3 regions of the Vibrio sp. JC009 genome follow, and region 2 is predicted to be linked to each of the others. Evidence: predicted binding sites of a transcription regulator. Region 2 holds the regulator's gene; each other region holds the start of a gene.
The links. The regulator MetJ, encoded in region 2, represses methionine synthesis genes. The targets are predictions, from matches to a motif close to TTAGACNTNTANANGTCTAA.
Positions count from the first base shown of each region.

Region 1: metA (homoserine O-succinyltransferase) is a predicted target of MetJ. The motif match lies at 1,473-1,492, and genes of this name have one in related genera.
Region 3: metN (methionine ABC transporter ATP-binding protein MetN) is a predicted target of MetJ. The motif match lies at 2,037-2,056, and genes of this name have one in related genera.

Region 1 is NZ_CP092106.1:2,987,641-2,993,494, reverse strand. It holds rRNA gene L3Q72_RS13300 (23S ribosomal RNA) at 1-641, shown strand, start outside; rRNA gene rrf (5S ribosomal RNA) at 840-955, shown strand; tRNA gene L3Q72_RS13290 (tRNA-Asp) at 1,045-1,121, shown strand; gene metA (homoserine O-succinyltransferase) at 1,504-2,445, shown strand; gene metH (methionine synthase) at 2,564-5,854, shown strand, end outside.
Region 2 is NZ_CP092106.1:225,534-231,387, reverse strand. It holds gene L3Q72_RS01105 (bifunctional aspartate kinase/homoserine dehydrogenase II) at 1-1,141, opposite strand, end outside; gene L3Q72_RS01100 (O-succinylhomoserine (thiol)-lyase) at 1,142-2,308, opposite strand; gene metJ (met regulon transcriptional regulator MetJ) at 2,600-2,920, shown strand; gene L3Q72_RS01090 (HI0074 family nucleotidyltransferase substrate-binding subunit) at 3,194-3,607, shown strand; gene L3Q72_RS01085 (nucleotidyltransferase domain-containing protein) at 3,600-3,899, shown strand; gene L3Q72_RS01080 (TetR/AcrR family transcriptional regulator) at 3,942-4,580, opposite strand; gene L3Q72_RS01075 (sugar transferase) at 4,722-5,854, shown strand, end outside.
Region 3 is NZ_CP092106.1:731,998-737,851, forward strand. It holds gene L3Q72_RS03465 (MetQ/NlpA family lipoprotein) at 1-191, opposite strand, end outside; gene L3Q72_RS03470 (methionine ABC transporter permease) at 230-907, opposite strand; gene metN (methionine ABC transporter ATP-binding protein MetN) at 897-1,931, opposite strand; gene gmhB (D-glycero-beta-D-manno-heptose 1,7-bisphosphate 7-phosphatase) at 2,308-2,862, shown strand; gene treR (trehalose operon repressor TreR) at 2,885-3,829, shown strand; gene treB (PTS trehalose transporter subunit IIBC) at 4,199-5,623, shown strand; gene treC (alpha,alpha-phosphotrehalase) at 5,677-5,854, shown strand, end outside.

The DNA of each region.
Region 1 (5,854 bases), 560 kb from region 2:
CCAAAGAGTAACGGAGGAGCACGAAGGTGGGCTAATCACGGTTGGACATCGTGAGGTTAGTGCAATGGCATAAGCCCGCTTGACTGCGAGAATGACAATTCGAGCAGGTGCGAAAGCAGGTCATAGTGATCCGGTGGTTCTGAATGGAAGGGCCATCGCTCAACGGATAAAAGGTACTCCGGGGATAACAGGCTGATACCGCCCAAGAGTTCATATCGACGGCGGTGTTTGGCACCTCGATGTCGGCTCATCACATCCTGGGGCTGAAGTCGGTCCCAAGGGTATGGCTGTTCGCCATTTAAAGTGGTACGCGAGCTGGGTTTAGAACGTCGTGAGACAGTTCGGTCCCTATCTGCCGTGGGCGTTGGAGAATTGAAAGGGGCTGCTCCTAGTACGAGAGGACCGGAGTGGACGAACCTCTGGTGTTCGGGTTGTCATGCCAATGGCATTGCCCGGTAGCTAAGTTCGGAATCGATAACCGCTGAAAGCATCTAAGCGGGAAGCGAGCCTTGAGATGAGTTCTCCCTGGCAGTTTAACTGTCCTAAAGGGTTGTCGTAGACTACGACGTTGATAGGCAGGGTGTGTAAGCGTTGTGAGGCGTTGAGCTAACCTGTACTAATTGCCCGTGAGGCTTAACCATACAACACCCAAGGGGTTTTGATGGACTCAAAGCAAGAACGAATAAACTTGAATGTGAATTGAGAATCTGGCCCTGGGCCCTGGGAACGGACTTCGTCCTACAGGCACTGGGAAAAGAAAAGACAGCTTTCCGAATTGATAAGGTACTTTGTCCCAGGGCCTATAAACCCAGGGCCCAGGGCCTTATAAAAAGAATTTGCTTGGCGACCATAGCATTGTGGACCCACCTGATCCCATGCCGAACTCAGAAGTGAAACGCAATAGCGCCGATGGTAGTGTGGGGTTTCCCCATGTGAGAGTAGGACATCGCCAGGCTTTGAACACCTTTTTGTTTTCAGATTTTTCGGAAAAATCTAAAGGCAAAAACTGATAGCTGACAGCTTAGGACTGACAGCTTGATGAGTGGAGCGGTAGTTCAGTTGGTTAGAATACCGGCCTGTCACGCCGGGGGTCGCGGGTTCGAGTCCCGTCCGCTCCGCCACTTTATATGAAACCTCAGTCGAAAGGCTGAGGTTTTTTTGTGTTTGGGATTTATGTGCCTATTTCGGTTTTTGTGGTATGGGCTATGGGACGGACTTCGTCCTTGAGGGGGATAGGGCTATAGAGAAAAGCTTAAAGAGCTTGACACCATATGCAGCCAATTCAAACTTTGCATAGCCCCATAGCCCCATAGCCCCATAGCCCCATAGCCCCATAGCCCCATAGCCCCATAGCCCCATAGCCCCATAGCCCCATAGCCCCATAGCCCCATAGCCCCATAGCCCCATAACCATTTCCCAATCCCGATCACATTTTCCTCGACATCTCCGCCGCCATACGCTAAATTGGCTATATAGACGTCTAGATAGCTTATGGAGAGAGTTGTGCCTATTAAGATTCCTGATCAATTACCTGCGACCGATGTACTAAGAAACGAAAATATTTTCGTTATGCCTGAAAAACGGGCATCTACACAGGAAATTCGTCCGCTTAAAGTCTTAATTCTTAACTTGATGCCTAAGAAGATCGAGACTGAAACTCAGTTTTTACGTCTGTTGTCCAACAGTCCGTTACAGGTGGATGTTGAGTTATTAAGAATTGATAACCGCCCGAGTAAGAACACACCGACTGAGCACCTGGATACTTTTTACCGACAGTTTGAGGCTGTAAAAGACAGAAACTTTGACGGCCTGATTATTACGGGTGCGCCGCTGGGTCTGGTTCAGTTTGAGGATGTGGTTTACTGGGATCATTTGCAGACAATTATGACCTGGGCACACAAGCACGTTACATCGACTATGTATGTCTGCTGGGCTGCACAGGCCGGTCTGAAGCTGTTTTATGATCTGCCTAAGCGTACGCGTAAAGAGAAGCTGTCTGGTGTGTATCATCATCAGATTCATCATAAGCATCATTCTCTGCTAAGAGGCTTTGACGATACATTCCTTGCTCCGCATTCACGTTATGCAGACTTCTCTCCAGAGTACCTTGAAGAACATACTGACCTGGACATTCTTGCTACTTCAGATGTTGCAGGTGTTTATCTGGCAGCAACTAAGGATAAGCGAAACATCTTTGTAACCGGACATCCGGAGTATGATTCTCGTACCCTGCACAATGAGTATGTTCGCGATCTGGGAGAAGGGATGGATCCTGCTATTCCTGTGAACTACTATCCAAATGATAATCCGGATAACCCTCCGGTAGCGAGTTGGCGCAGCCACGGACACCTGCTGTTCTCTAACTGGCTGAACTACTGCGTATACCAGCAGACACCGTACGATCTTGAACACTTCTCTGAAGACAACTTTACCGTTGATGAGTAATTCAGCGATCCATCATTAAAAATATTCAACTAGAATATGCAGAATAATCAGCACCCGGGCTCCTTTCCTCTGTGATAGGATGCCCGGAGCGTAAATATTTATTTAGGAAGTATGCACTGTGGCCGAAAGCAATATCCGTCAAATAATAGAAGAGCAGCTTAAACAAAGAATTCTGATCATCGATGGTGGCATGGGCACCATGATTCAGAGCTATAAGCTTGAAGAGAAGGACTACCGTGGTGAGCGTTTTGCCAACTGGCAATGCGACCTTAAAGGGAATAACGACCTTCTGTCTCTTACTCAGCCTGAAATCATAAAAGAAATCCACTCTTCTTATCTTGAGGCTGGTGCGGATATTCTGGAAACCAACACCTTTAATGCAACCACTATCGCCATGGCCGACTACGAAATGGAAAGCCTGAGTGAAGAGATTAACTACGAGGCAGCAAAGCTTGCCCGTCAGGTTGCAGATGAGTGGACGGCGAAGACTCCGGAAAAACCACGTTTTGTTGCAGGTGTATTGGGCCCGACAAACCGTACTTGTTCGATCTCTCCGGATGTAAATGATCCCGGCTTCAGAAACATTAGTTTTGATCAGCTGGTAGAGGCTTACTCTGAATCCACCAAAGCCTTGATCAAAGGCGGCGCTGATCTGATCCTGATCGAAACCATATTTGACACTCTTAACGCAAAAGCCTGTGCATTCGCGGTAGATACTGTATTTGAAGAGCTGGGTATTAAGCTGCCGGTAATGATCTCCGGTACGATTACCGATGCATCAGGCCGTACGCTTTCCGGTCAAACCACAGAAGCTTTCTACAACGCCCTTCGCCATGTAAATCCTATTTCCTTTGGCCTTAACTGTGCACTTGGACCGGACGAACTGCGTCAGTACGTAGAAGAGATGTCCCGCATTTCAGAAACCTTTGTTTCTACCCATCCGAATGCTGGTCTGCCGAACGCTTTTGGTGAATACGACCTGTCTCCTGAAGATATGGCAGAGCATATCGGTGAATGGGCTGACAGCGGATTCCTGAACATGGTTGGCGGCTGTTGTGGTACGACGCCTGAACATATCAGAGCTATGTACGAGGTAACAAAAACTAAGAAGCCTCGTGCGCTGCCCGAGTTGTCTGTTGAGTGTCGCCTTTCCGGACTTGAGCCACTGAATATTGCGAAAGAGTCGCTGTTTATCAACGTTGGTGAACGTACCAACGTTACCGGTTCTGCACGCTTTAAACGTCTTATTAAAGAAGAACTGTATGATGAAGCGCTGGAAGTTGCTCGTCAGCAGGTTGAGAACGGTGCGCAGATCATCGATATCAACATGGATGAAGGCATGCTTGATGCCGAAGCCTGTATGGTTCGCTTCCTGAACCTGTGTGCTTCGGAGCCTGAGATTGCCAAGGTTCCTATCATGGTTGACTCCTCTAAGTGGGAAGTGATGGAAGCCGGTCTTAAATGTATTCAGGGCAAGGGCATCGTTAACTCTATTTCGCTGAAAGAAGGCAAAGAGAAGTTTATCCAGCAGGCGAAACTGATCCGCCGCTACGGTGCTGCTGTGATTGTGATGGCCTTTGATGAAGTTGGTCAGGCAGATACCCGCGAGAGAAAGCTGGAAATCTGTACCAATGCTTATCGCATTCTGGTTGATGAAGTTGGCTTCCCGGCGGAAGATATTATCTTTGACCCGAATATCTTCGCTGTTGCGACGGGTATTGATGAGCACAACAACTACGCAGTGGACTTTATTAATGCCGTTGCGGATATCAAGCGCGATCTGCCGCATGCGATGATCTCCGGTGGTGTATCAAACGTATCATTCTCTTTCCGTGGTAATAACTACGTACGTGAAGCGATTCACGCAGTATTCCTGTATCACTGTTTCAAGAACGGTATGGATATGGGCATCGTAAATGCCGGTCAGCTTGAAATTTACGACAACGTGCCGGAGAAACTGCGTAACGCGGTTGAAGATGTTGTGCTTAACCGACATGCGGATGCGACTGAAAACTTGCTGGAAATTGCTGCTGAATATCTTGAGAAAGCGGTAGGCAAACAGGAAGACGCTTCTGCTCTGGAGTGGCGTACCTGGCCTGTAGAAAAGCGCCTTGAACACGCTCTGGTAAAAGGTATTACTGAATTTATCACAGAAGATACTGAAGAAGCCCGTCAGAAAGCAGCAAGACCTTTGGAAGTGATTGAGGGTCCGCTAATGGACGGTATGAACGTTGTTGGTGATTTGTTTGGTGAAGGTAAAATGTTCCTTCCTCAGGTGGTGAAGTCGGCGCGTGTGATGAAGCAGGCTGTTGCTCACCTTGAACCATACATTAATGCTGAGAAGCAGGCCGGGCAGTCAAGCGGCAAGATCCTTCTGGCTACCGTAAAAGGTGATGTTCACGATATCGGTAAAAATATCGTAGGCGTGGTACTTCAGTGTAATAACTTTGAGATTATCGATCTTGGCGTGATGGTTCCTTGCGAGCAGATCCTGAAAGTTGCTAAAGAAGAGAATGTCGATCTAATCGGTCTTTCTGGTCTGATTACGCCTTCACTGGATGAAATGGTCCATGTGGCGAAAGAGATGGAGCGTCAGGGAATGGATATTCCTCTGATGATCGGTGGTGCTACCACTTCCAAAGCGCACACAGCCGTTAAGATTGAGCAGAATTACTCACATCCTGTGGTTTATGTGAACAATGCTTCCCGCGCGGTTGGTGTCTGTACTTCACTGATTTCAGATGAGCTTCGTCCTGCCTTTGTTGAGAAGCTGGATCAGGAGTACGAAAAGGTTCGCGAACAACATAACCGTAAGACGCCAAGATCAAAGCCGGTAACACTGCAACAGGCAAGAGACAACAAGCTTGCGACTGACTGGGACACCTATACGCCACCAGTACCGGCAAAACCGGGCGTTCATGTATTTGAAGACTTCGACATTGCCACGCTTCGCAGTTATATCGACTGGACACCATTCTTTATGACCTGGTCTCTGTCAGGTAAATATCCAGCAATTCTTGAACATGAAGAAGTGGGCGAGGAAGCGAAGAAGCTGTTCAGTGATGCCAACAACTGGCTTGATAAAATTGAGGCAGAAAAGCTGTTTAAAGCCAGCGGTATCTGTGGCCTGTTCCCGGCTAACAGTGCTGGAGATGATATTGAGGTTTACACAGATGAAAGCCGCAGCGAAGTGGCTAAAGTGCTTTACCACCTTCGTCAGCAGACCGAAAAAGCGAAAGGCGCGAACTACTGCCTGTCGGATTACATTGCTCCGAAAGAGAGTGGTAAACAAGACTGGATTGGCGGCTTTGCGGTAACCGGCGGCATTGGTGAGCGCGAACTTGCGGATGAGTTTAAAGCCAAAGGCGATGACTATAATGCCATTATGGTTCAGGCTGTGGCTGACAGA
Region 2 (5,854 bases):
AACCTTCTCTAAGGTGAATATCCGCTTCAATAGCGGCATCCTGAAGGTACTCCAGAGCACCTGCCGCAACTTCAGCTGTATAAGCCAGCAAAAGCTCACCCTGATCGGCCTGAATATCATAAGCAAGAGGCTGCAACTGCGCTCTTTGCAGCCTGCCCATCACCTCTTCCTGAACGCGCTCAAAGTCATGGCCATCAGCAAAATTAAGCTCGATAAGCAGAACTTCATCAAGTGATGAGATAATTTTAGCCCCCCGGCCAGAAGCCAGTACACGCTCAATACGGGTAGAACCAGCTTCAGGCTGATAGCTGCACCTTAGCTCCAGGTTCATCGCACTCTGGGCAACCGGCTGCAGAGTTCTGCTGTGAAGCACAGGAGCAGCAAGGCGAGCCAGTTCACTGGCTTCATCAAGGCGCAGCAACGGAAGCAGACAAGCATCGTTAACCTTTCTCGGGTCGGCGCTGTATACACCAGCTACATCGCTCCAGATAGTTACTTGCGAGGCTTCCGCAAGAGCGCCAATAACGGTTGCGGAGTAGTCCGACCCATTACGGCCCAGCAGTACCGTCTCTTCCGCCTGATTCTGGGCCATAAAACCAGTAATCACTAACCTGTGATTTGAATGCTGCACCAGAAGTTCTTTAAGTAGTGGCCATGAACGCGCACCGTCCACCTCTGGCTGAGTGGCTCTTTCTGCCCGCAGGAAGTTTCTTGCATCAACAGCTACCGCAGGCAGTTCCTTCTGGTTGAGCAGCGCAGAAAGCAACCTTGCCGACCAGCTTTCCCCATGCCCCTGAACTGCGGACTTCTGAGCAATAGTTAAAGGCGCGTTTAACTCGCCAAGTGCGGTAATTTCCGAGTGAAACTGGCTAAGCAGATCATCCGGCTCATCCAGTAAAGCGGTGATAAGGCCGCTTTGATATTCCCGCAGCGACATAAGCAGTTCATGAGCGATGCGTCCGTCTTTATCCAGCGTATCGCACCACTCAATCAGCCTGTTGGTGGTATCACCGGCTGCTGAAACAACAATTAAATCTTCTTTGTCTGAGTACTCTTTAAGAATATTCGCTACGCGTTTATAGCACTCAGGATCAGCAAGGCTACTGCCACCAAACTTATGTAACTGACGAGAAACGGTCATTTATACTCCCTCCGCAACCGCATTAAAGGCATATTCTAAATCTGAAATTAAATCTTGTTTATCTTCCAGACCCACTGAAAGTCTGAGAAGGTTTTGTGATACTCCGGCTTTTGCAAGCGCCTCTTCACCCATTGCTCTGTGAGTCATGGAGGCCGGATGACAAATCAGGCTCTCCACTCCGCCAAGAGACTCAGCAAGTGAAAACAGCTTCAGCTCATTAACAAAAGCTTTCAACTGCTCAAAACTACCAGCAAACTCGAAACTTAACATTGAACCAAATCCCGACTGCTGCTTTTTAGCAATTTCATGCCCCGGATGCTCTTCAAGGCTAGGATGATAAATACTTCCCACCAAAGGCTGTTTTTTCAAAGCCTCCAGGATAGCCAGTGAACTCTCTTCATGAATCCGCATTCTGGCTCCAAGTGTACGCAAACCTCGCAACGTCATATAGCTGTCAAATGGCGTCCCGGTAGCACCAATACAGTTCCCCCACCAGCCAAGCTCTTCTGCATGCTCTTCTGTTGCAGTAACAATAACCCCGCCAATCACATCGGAATGACCGTTGATATACTTGGTGGTTGAATGAATAACCAGGTCCGCGCCCAGTTCCAGAGGCTTTTGGTATATGGGTGTCAAAAAGGTGTTATCCACGGCAACCAAAGCACCGATTTTTTTCGCTTTCTCGCAAACCGCCGCAATATCCACCACACGTACCAACGGGTTAGACGGCGTCTCCAGAAGGATCAGTTTTGGCTTTTGAGCCAGAACTGCCTCCAGCGCACTTTCATCTGTCTGATCGATAAACTGAACTTTAAAGTCACCTTTCTGAGCACGGGTATTAAACAACCGGTACGAACCACCGTAGCAGTCATTCGGCGCAATAAGCAGATCATCCGGCCCTAAAAAAGCAGAAACCATCAGGTTAAGCGCAGATGTCCCGCAGTTTGTGACTACCGCGCCTTTTCCGGACTCTAGCTCAGACAGAGCCTGCTCCAGCATCCCCCTGTTCGGGTTCCCCGAGCGGGTGTAATCATATTGAGGCACTTCACCAAACTCAGGAAAACTGTAGTTTGTTGAAAGATAAATCGGTGGCACAACGGCATTGAACTGAGTATCAGATTCAATCCCCGTCCTGACAGCAATAGTTGAAGACTTCCTTTGAGACATAACTAGTTATTTCCTTTTGAGCTTGCTGATTATTTATAGTTGTTATGTAAATATATACTTGTTTAGGGGTTACAGGTAGAAATCCATAGCCCATAGCCCATAGCCCATAGCCCATAGCCCATAGCCCATAGCCCATAGCCCATAGCCCATAGCCCATAGCCCAATTTACCCCCTACAACTTTAGCCGTCAACCCATCTAGCCATCTAAACGCCTTTGCTTATGGCAGTAAATCCCGCTAAAATTAACAGTTAGATTTATTATTCAAAGTTTTCTGATAACAAAGGTGTGCAATGGCTGACTGGAACGGTGACTACATTAGTCCTTATGCGGAACATGGGAAAAAGAGTGAACAGGTTAAAAAGGTAACGGTTTCAATCCCTTTAAAGGTACTTAAGATACTTACCGATGAACGTACCCGCAGACAGATAAATAACCTTCGCCATGCAACAAACAGTGAACTTCTGTGTGAAGCATTCTTACACGCATACACAGGCCAGCCTCTGCCAATTGATGAAGACCTGAGAAAAGACCGTCCGGATGATATCCCGGCAGAAGCGAAGAAAATGCTGGAAGAGATGGGCATTGAGATTGAAGCTTTTGATGAAGAGTAAGTGAAACCAGCCAGAGCCAGTTCACAAAAGGCCTATTTGTGCCAAGTAGTTACCAGGCATTACAAATGGAAAATATGTCGTCATCTCGGAATTGCAAAGCAATATCCGAGATCTACTTTCAGAGTGTTGTAGAGTTAAGATATCACGGTACTCTACAACGCGCAGACGGTAGATTCCGGATAGAAGTTTCGCAACTTCCGGAATGACGAAGAATAAGCTCAGGAGCAAGGTAACAAAAAAAGAGCCATAACTACAGAATCAGAGGTTCACTCTATGACCACTAATCCACTACGCTGGAAACAGCGCTTTGAAAATCTGCAAAAAGCTCACAAAAGACTGGTTAAAGCCTGCTCGCAAGAATCCTACAGTGAACTGGAACTTGCAGGCTTAATTCAGACATTTGAATTTTCGTTTGAGCTGACCTGGAAAACACTTAAAGATCTGGTTGAATATGAAGGATACGATGCAGCTTCACCAAGAGGCACAATTCGCACAGCTATGGAAGCTGCACATATCTCACCAGAGCAGTGTGAAACGCTTCTGGAAGCACTTAACAAGCGCAACCTTCTAACCCACACCTACGATGAAGAAAATGCGCTTGAAGCGCAGGCTTTAATTGTAGAAACATTTGAGCCAGCAATTTCAGAAATTGTTGCCTATTTAACAGAGAAATCTCAGGATGACTGATAACGGAATTAGCCTGAAACATCAGCAGACTATTCTCAGCATTATCACAGCATACTCAAGTGTGAAAGAAGCGTGGCTATTCGGTTCAAGGGCTCTGGGGACTTATAGACCAAACTCTGATATTGATATTGTTTTAGTTGGCGAGAAAATTACAACTAGCGACGTCGCTTCTATCCTAAGTCAGATAGAGCAAACTACGATTCCCTACAAAGTTGATATGCTGGTTAAACACAAAATTAATAATCAGGCGTTAATTGAACATATCGAGAAGTTTGGGAAAAGACTAATGTAAACAGAGTAAAGTAAAGGCACCTCCCGGTGCCTTTACTATTTGTTAAGAAGCATGCATCGCCTTGATACCTTCCTCTATCAATTTCACCTGCTCAGTTCCAAGCGGCGTAGTATACGGCTTAACAATAGAGATAAGCTGCAGAACCCCTTGGTGAATAACCTGCTCAGTGATTTTGGTATCTTTCGACATAGCCGCCCGGTAGCTCAGCCAGTTAGTTGCCACAAGGTGCGTTGATGTCACCAGCAAGCGCGCTTCTTCTTTGGTCAGTTCCAGCAGCTTTCTTTCAATAAAGAGGGCAAAAATTGCAGCGATGTTTTCCTGCATCTTTGTCTGCACTTCCAGATAACGCTCATGCAATATCGGATCTCTGTGAAGAATTTCCGGCAAGTTTGCATAGAAGAAGCGGAACTTCCACATCAAAGTAAAGATGGAGTCTAAGTAACGTTTTAACATCACAAGACTCTCTTCCTGAGCCTCTACCGGAGTAAAACGCTCCAGCAGCTCATTTGAATAAATGGCGAAAATCTCTCTTAAGATCTCTTGTTTGTTTCTAAAGTGGTAATACAGGTTGCCCGGGCTGATATCAATATGAGCGGCAATATGGTTGGTTGTGATATTACGCTCACCATGCTCGTTAAACAGTTCCAGTGCTGCATGCACAATTCTTTCGCGTGTTTTCATGACATTTCCCGATTCGTTGCTTAACCTAAGTATATGAAGAAAATAATGAAGCTGAAAGTTTTACCGCATATTTAGACATATAGACGTTTTATTCGAAAACGGAAGTAACATTTGCAAATTTAATAATTAAAGGCGCAGAACGTGAGACTAAACAGATCAGGAATGACTCATCTTATTGCCTCTCTGGGTATTACCGGGGGAATACTGCTTTTGTCTTTAACTCACTTTCCGGACTTTCCCGACACCGTAAGAAACAGCCTGCCAGTGGTCATAGGGTGCTACTGGTGCACCATAACCCTGCTTCCAAAGCCGTTACCCAAAGTAATCTCTGACCGGAAACAGGAAATCCTGCCCATACTTTTAAGCTGTTATTGTGTCGCTATCGCCACTATTGCTATGTTCCGGATAGAGTACTCACGTTCTGTTTTAGCACTTGGTGCAAGTATCACTTTTATATGGTTACTGGGATTTTTCTACTTTCAGGCCAGATATCAAAAAGTGTCACTCAGCGTAATTACAAACTTTAACCTTAAAGACCTACAGAAATACTCATTTTTGCAGCTAAAACCTGTGGAGCATCCATATTCGATCTCTGATGTCGAAGATGGCTTAGTGGTAAACCTGCACAAGCCTATGAGCAACGAGCAGGAAAAATTTCTGGCAGACTGTTCCATCAGCAATGTACCGGTAATCCACTCCGAAACCATTAAAGAAAGACTGGAAAGAAAAGTCCCCACCACGCATTTAAGTGAAAACAGCATAGGCACGTTGCTACCCTCTCAAACTTATATGATCAGTAAATCCGTCATTGAGCGCTTATTTATCATTACAATCCTCCCTGCTGTTGTGGTGGTTTGCACCATTATTGCGGCACTGATACGGACAAGCAGCAAAGGAAAAATACTCTTCTCTCAGGAAAGAATCGGCTACAAAAACAAACGCTTCACTATCTATAAATTCCGGACAATGGAAGAAGCATATGGAGGAGACAGCAGGCTTTTTGCTACAGAAGAAGAGCACAGAATAAATAAACTGGGAAACTTACTGAGAAAAAGCCGCCTGGACGAGCTTCCTCAATTGTGGAATGTTCTTATAGGAGATATGTCCTTAATCGGTCCACGACCGGAGCGGCCGGAGCTGGTACAGGAATACGAAAAGAAGATTCCTTTTTACAATTTTCGGCATGTTGTAAGACCGGGCATTTCTGGATGGGCACAGGTTGAGCAGGGGTATACGGATACTACTGATATGACCCGGCACAAATTAGGGTATGA
Region 3 (5,854 bases), 510 kb from region 2:
ACCAACTCAACATCCAGGCCGTACTTCTCTTTTGCGATTTTTGCAGCCACTTCAGCAACCTGTGCCTCTGCGCCAGCGATTACCGCCACTTTGATTTTGCTGGTATCTGCTTCTTTTTCACCACAACCGGCCAGTACCAGTGCAGATGCTGCTGTTGCGATTGTCAGTAATTTCTTCAGGCTAAATTTCATGAGTTCTTCCTCCTGTCTGTTCTTGTAAATATATTGTTTTATCTGTGGTCAACACGGCGTACAACGGCATCGCCGACTGACTGGATAATCTGTACCAGTACAATAAGCATCACAACGGTTACTGCCATAATGCCGATATCGTATCTGTGGAAACCATAACGGATAGCCACGTCACCAAGGCCACCACCACCAACTGTACCTGCCATCGCAGAGTAGCTGACCAGAGTAACCAGAGTGATAGTCACTGAGTTCACTATGGTTGGCAGTGCTTCAGGTAAAAGCACTTTGGTAATAATCTGATTTGTGGTTGCCCCCATTGACTGAGCCGCTTCAATGAGTCCGGTTGGTACTTCAAGCAGTGCGCCTTCAATAAGCCGGGCAACAAACGGAATAGCACCGATAGTTAGCGGAACGATAGCAGCAGTAGTGCCGATAAAGGTGCCCACAAGCAGTTTGGTTACCGGGATAATAGCGACCATAAGCACCAGAAACGGCACAGAGCGGCCAACGTTTACAACGGCACCCAGTATGGAATTAAGCTTAGGATTTTCGGCCAGACCGCCTTTCTTGCTGATATGCAGAATCACACCCAGTGGGATACCCACTGCAAATCCGACAATGCCGGACACAGCAACCATATAAACGGTTTCCCAGGTTGCATCTAACAGCAGGCCTGAGTTCTGGCTCAGCCAGTTTGCGATATCGTTAAAGGACATAACCCAGAACCTCCACTTTTACCTTGTGATCACGCAGATAGGCAATGGCTGCTTCATCATCTGCTTCATTACCGAACATCTCTGCGACCATCATGCCGAACTTCACACCGCCGGCGTAATCCAGATCAGAGCTTAAGATGCTGATATCAATGTTGTACTTACGGCTGATCTGGCTAACCAGAGGCGCATCCACAGTGGCACCGGTAAACTCAAGGCGGACCAGCGGATAACTTCCGGCCACTCGCTCTTGCTGAAGACGAGCCTGATAATCATCAGGAATGGAAAGATCCAGCGTGGAGCGGATAAATTCATGCGCCAGTTCGGTTTTCGGGTGAGCAAAAATCTCTCCCACAGAGCCTTTTTCCACCAATTCACCGCCGCCAATAATGGCTACCTCATGACAGATACTTTTTACAACATCCATCTCATGGGTGATCAGCAGCATAGTGATATTGAGCTTTCGGTTGATCTCTTTAAGCAGTTCCAGAATCGACTGAGTGGTTGCCGGATCAAGCGCACTTGTTGCTTCATCACAAAGCAGCACTTTTGGATCCGAAGCAAGCGCACGGGCGATGGCAACACGCTGCTTCTGGCCGCCACTCAGGTTTGCCGGGTAGGTATCACGCTTATCAGCCAGGCCAACCAGTGTCAGTAGTTCAGAGACTTTCTCTTCGATGTGAGACTGCTCTTTTCCGGCCAGTTCCAGCGGAAGCGCAATGTTTTCAAACACAGTACGTGAAGAAAGCAGATTGAAGTGCTGAAAGATCATGCCGATATTTCGGCGTGCTTCGCTTAATTCTGCTTTAGATAATTTGGTTAAATCAACACCATCAACCACTACCTTGCCTGATGTTGGTGCTTCCAGCATGTTTACACAACGGATCAGTGTGCTTTTCCCTGCACCTGACGAGCCGATAACCCCAAAGATAGTGCCCTGCGGGATAGTCAGGTTTATATCTTTCAGGGCGTTGATAGCTTTAGCTCCCTGATAGAAAACCTTGTTTACTTGAGAAATTTCAATCATGTAAAAACCTGTGCGAAGCAAATAACCGCAATAGCATAATATTTTGCATTGCGAATGAACTGGTAGAGGATGCTATTGTGAATGGAAGTTTAAGTCAATAGATATTTTTACGTCTAGATGGCTAAACGGGTTGGGTGGTAAGGTTGATTTGTAATGGGATATAAGGAATGGGTATAAGAAACTGGGCTATGGGGCTATGGGGCTATGGGGCTATGGGGCTATGGGGCTATGGGGCTATGGGGTGACTCTCCCTATAGCCCTAAAGGACGAAGTCCGTCCCATAGCCCCATCGCCCAATACCCAAATATATATTTCGTGCCAACCGCCCCAATAAGTGCAATAATTTCGTTGATATAGCGTATAAGAGGACAGAACCTTGGCTAAACCTGCCGTGTTTTTAGACCGTGATGGTGTGATTAATGTTGATCACGGATATGTGCATGATGAGCATGACTTTGAATTTATCGATGGTGTTTTTGAGGCGACGAAACAGCTTAAAGATATGGGGTATCTTTTGGTTATGGTCACCAATCAGGCCGGTATTGCACGAGGTTATTACACTGAAGACAGGTTCTTATCTCTGACTCAGTGGATGGACTGGAACTTTGTTGATAACGGTGTTGAGTTTGATGGTTTTTATTACTGCCCTCATCACCCTGAGCACGGAACTGGTACTTACAAACAGGACTGTGATTGTCGTAAGCCAAAGCCGGGAATGCTTGTATCTGCGCGTGATTACCTGAAAATTGATATGGCTAACTCAATAATGGTTGGAGATAAAACAGGGGATCTGGAAGCGGCTGAAGCGGCTGGCGTTGGGACTAAGATCCTTGTTCGTACCGGTAAGCCGGTGACTGAAAAAGGTGAAGCCCTTGCCACAGCTGTACTGGATAGCATCAAAGATGTTCCTGGCTTTATTTCAAACCGATAAACAGAAGTAACTTTGTCGTTTTATGAGTAAAAAGCTGACCATTCATGATATAGCCAAACTTGCCGGGGTGGGGAAGTCAACCGTATCCCGGGTTCTGACCAATGATCCTAAGGTAAAACCTGAAACCAGAGCGCTGGTGGAAAGGGTGATTGAAGAGTCAGGCTATGTTCCCTCCAAATCGGCTCAGTCTATGCGCGGGGGGAGTCAGAAAGTGATTGGCGTTATTATCTCCCGTCTGGATTCTCCTTCAGAAAACCGCGCCGTAAGCAGCATCCTTAACTCGCTCTATTCTGCCGGGTACGATGTTGTGATTATGGAGAGCCAGTTCGATGTTAATAAAACCAATGAACATCTGGATGTGCTGAAAAAGCGTAACGTCGATGGTGTGATTCTGTTTGGCTTTACAGGTTGCGATGTAAAAAAACTGGCAGGCTGGAAGTCAAAAATGGTGGTTATTGCCATGGATGTGCAGGAAGTTTCATCCATCAACTACGATAACCGGGGTGTAATCGTCAAAGCTCTGCGGCACCTTGAACAAAAAGGCTTTTCTGAAATCAGCTACATAGGTGTAGACAGAAGCGACCGGACAACAGGTGAGCTTCGTCTTGACGCTTATCTGCAATGGTGTGACACCAATAAGGTGCAGCCTAATTACGCAACAGGTCAGCTTAATCACGAAAGTGCCTACCAGCTGGTGGATCAGGTGCTGACTCCGTCCACGCAGGCGATAGTCTGCGCCAGTGATACCCTTGCCCTTGGGGTGATAAAAAGGCTCCAGGAGCTGGGCAAAGAAGAGGTCACTGTGACCGGTGTGGGCGGCAATGATCTGCTCTCATTTATGTTCCCAAATGTATTTAGTGTGGATCCCGGTTATGAAGAGGCAGGGCGAAGCGCCGCTGATCTACTGATCAAACAATTGACCGGACAAACAGAAGACATTCACCTGACTCAAATTCCTGTTTATTAAGAATATTTCCGCCCCCATCCCTCGTTCCCATGCTCCAGCGTGGGAATGCATACCAGACTTAAATTATCCAGTCATAGTGTGATTTTTTCCAAGCATATTTTCTTTAATTTCATAACCTTACGTAGAAGATTTTACCCCCGGTATGCATTCCCACGCTGGAGTGGGAACGAGAGGGCTTCTACTCGATTAAGGCGTTGAATTATAGGGTTTTGAAGATCTTTTATGTGATCGCATTCAATAAATGGGACTGTTCCCATTTCCGGTTTTTATTTTCGGGGTTAATATATCGCCAGTTTTTGGGACTGTTCCCATTCATTTAAAAACAGTCCATTTGTTATAATTAAATTAATCGATAACGGGTAGAGAATTATGAGTAAGATTGCAAAGCAAGATATTGCTCGTCTTATTGAACTGGTTGGTGGTGGCGACAATATCGCTAGCGTTAGCCACTGTCTGACGAGACTGCGTTTTGTGCTGAATGATACTGATGCGGCAGATGTAAAAGCGCTGGAAAAACTGGCGATGGTAAAGGGCTGCTTTACTAACGCCGGTCAGTTTCAGGTTGTAATTGGTACAGAAGTGGATGAAGTTTATAAGCTTCTTATCGATATGGCTGGCAAAAAAGCAGCATCTAAGGATGAAGCTAAACTGGCCGCTCGTCAGAATATGAACATTCTGGAACGTGGTATCTCCCATTTAGCCGAAATTTTTGTACCACTGCTTCCGGCAATTATCACGGGTGGTCTGATCCTTGGTTTCCGTAACGTCATTGGCGATATCAGAATGTTTGATGGCCAGACGCTGACGCAAATCAGTCAGTTCTGGGCAACGGTTCACTCCTTCCTGTGGCTGATTGGTGAAGCTATCTTCTTCTTCCTGCCGGTTGGTGTCTGCTGGTCTACGGTTAAGAAGCTAGGTGGTACGCCGATTCTGGGTATTACGCTTGGTGTGACCCTGGTCTCCCCTCAGCTGATGAATGCTTACCTGATTGGTAAACAGGTGCCTGAAGCCTGGGACTTTGGTCTGTTTGTGATTGAAAAAGTGGGCTATCAGGCGCAGGTTATCCCGGCAATGCTGGCAGGTATTGCTCTGGCGTTTATTGAAACCAGCCTGAAGCGTGTTGTGCCGTCTTACCTGTACCTTGTGGTTGTGCCGTTTGTTTCAATCCTGGTGTCTGTTGTTCTGGCTCACTCACTAATCGGTCCTTTCGGCCGTGTTATCGGTGACGGTGTGGCTTATGCTGCCAAAGCGGCAATGACAGGTGATTTTGCTGTGCTTGGCGCAATGGTGTTTGGTTTCTTCTATGCACCTCTGGTTATCACAGGTGTTCACCACACAACTAACGCCGTTGACCTTCAACTGATGCAGGAACTTGGCGGTACGCCTATCTGGCCTCTGATTGCTTTGTCTAACATTGCTCAGGCATCGGCTGTTGTGGGTATTATCATGATCAGTAAAAAGAATGGTGAGCGTGATATCTCTGTACCGGCTGCGATTTCTGCTTACCTGGGCGTAACAGAGCCTGCCATGTACGGTATTAACCTGAAGTACAAATTCCCTATGCTGAGCGCAATGGTTGGTTCAGCTATCGCAGCGGCAATCTGTGGCAGTGCTGGTGTTATGGCGAATGGTATCGGTGTGGGTGGTCTTCCGGGCATCCTGTCTATTCAGCCTCAGTACTGGACGATTTATGCAATCGCAATGCTGGTTGCGATTATTCTTCCGGCCTTCCTGACCCTGTTCTTCTATAAAAGAGCGCAAGTAAAAGGCAGCCTTGAAGTTGCAAGCGCTTAACCCCGATTGAGTGGCCACCTTGGCCACTCACCTTTCTTTTCTGTAAGTGAGTTATGACCATGAATGCAAATGATCAACTGTGGTGGAAAACCGCCACGATTTATCAGATCTATCCTAAAAGTTTTTGTGACAGCACAGATAAAGGTACCGGGGATATTCAGGGAATTATTTCCAAACTGGATTATCTGAAGCTTCTTGGTATTGATGCTATCTGGCTGACACCTGTGTACG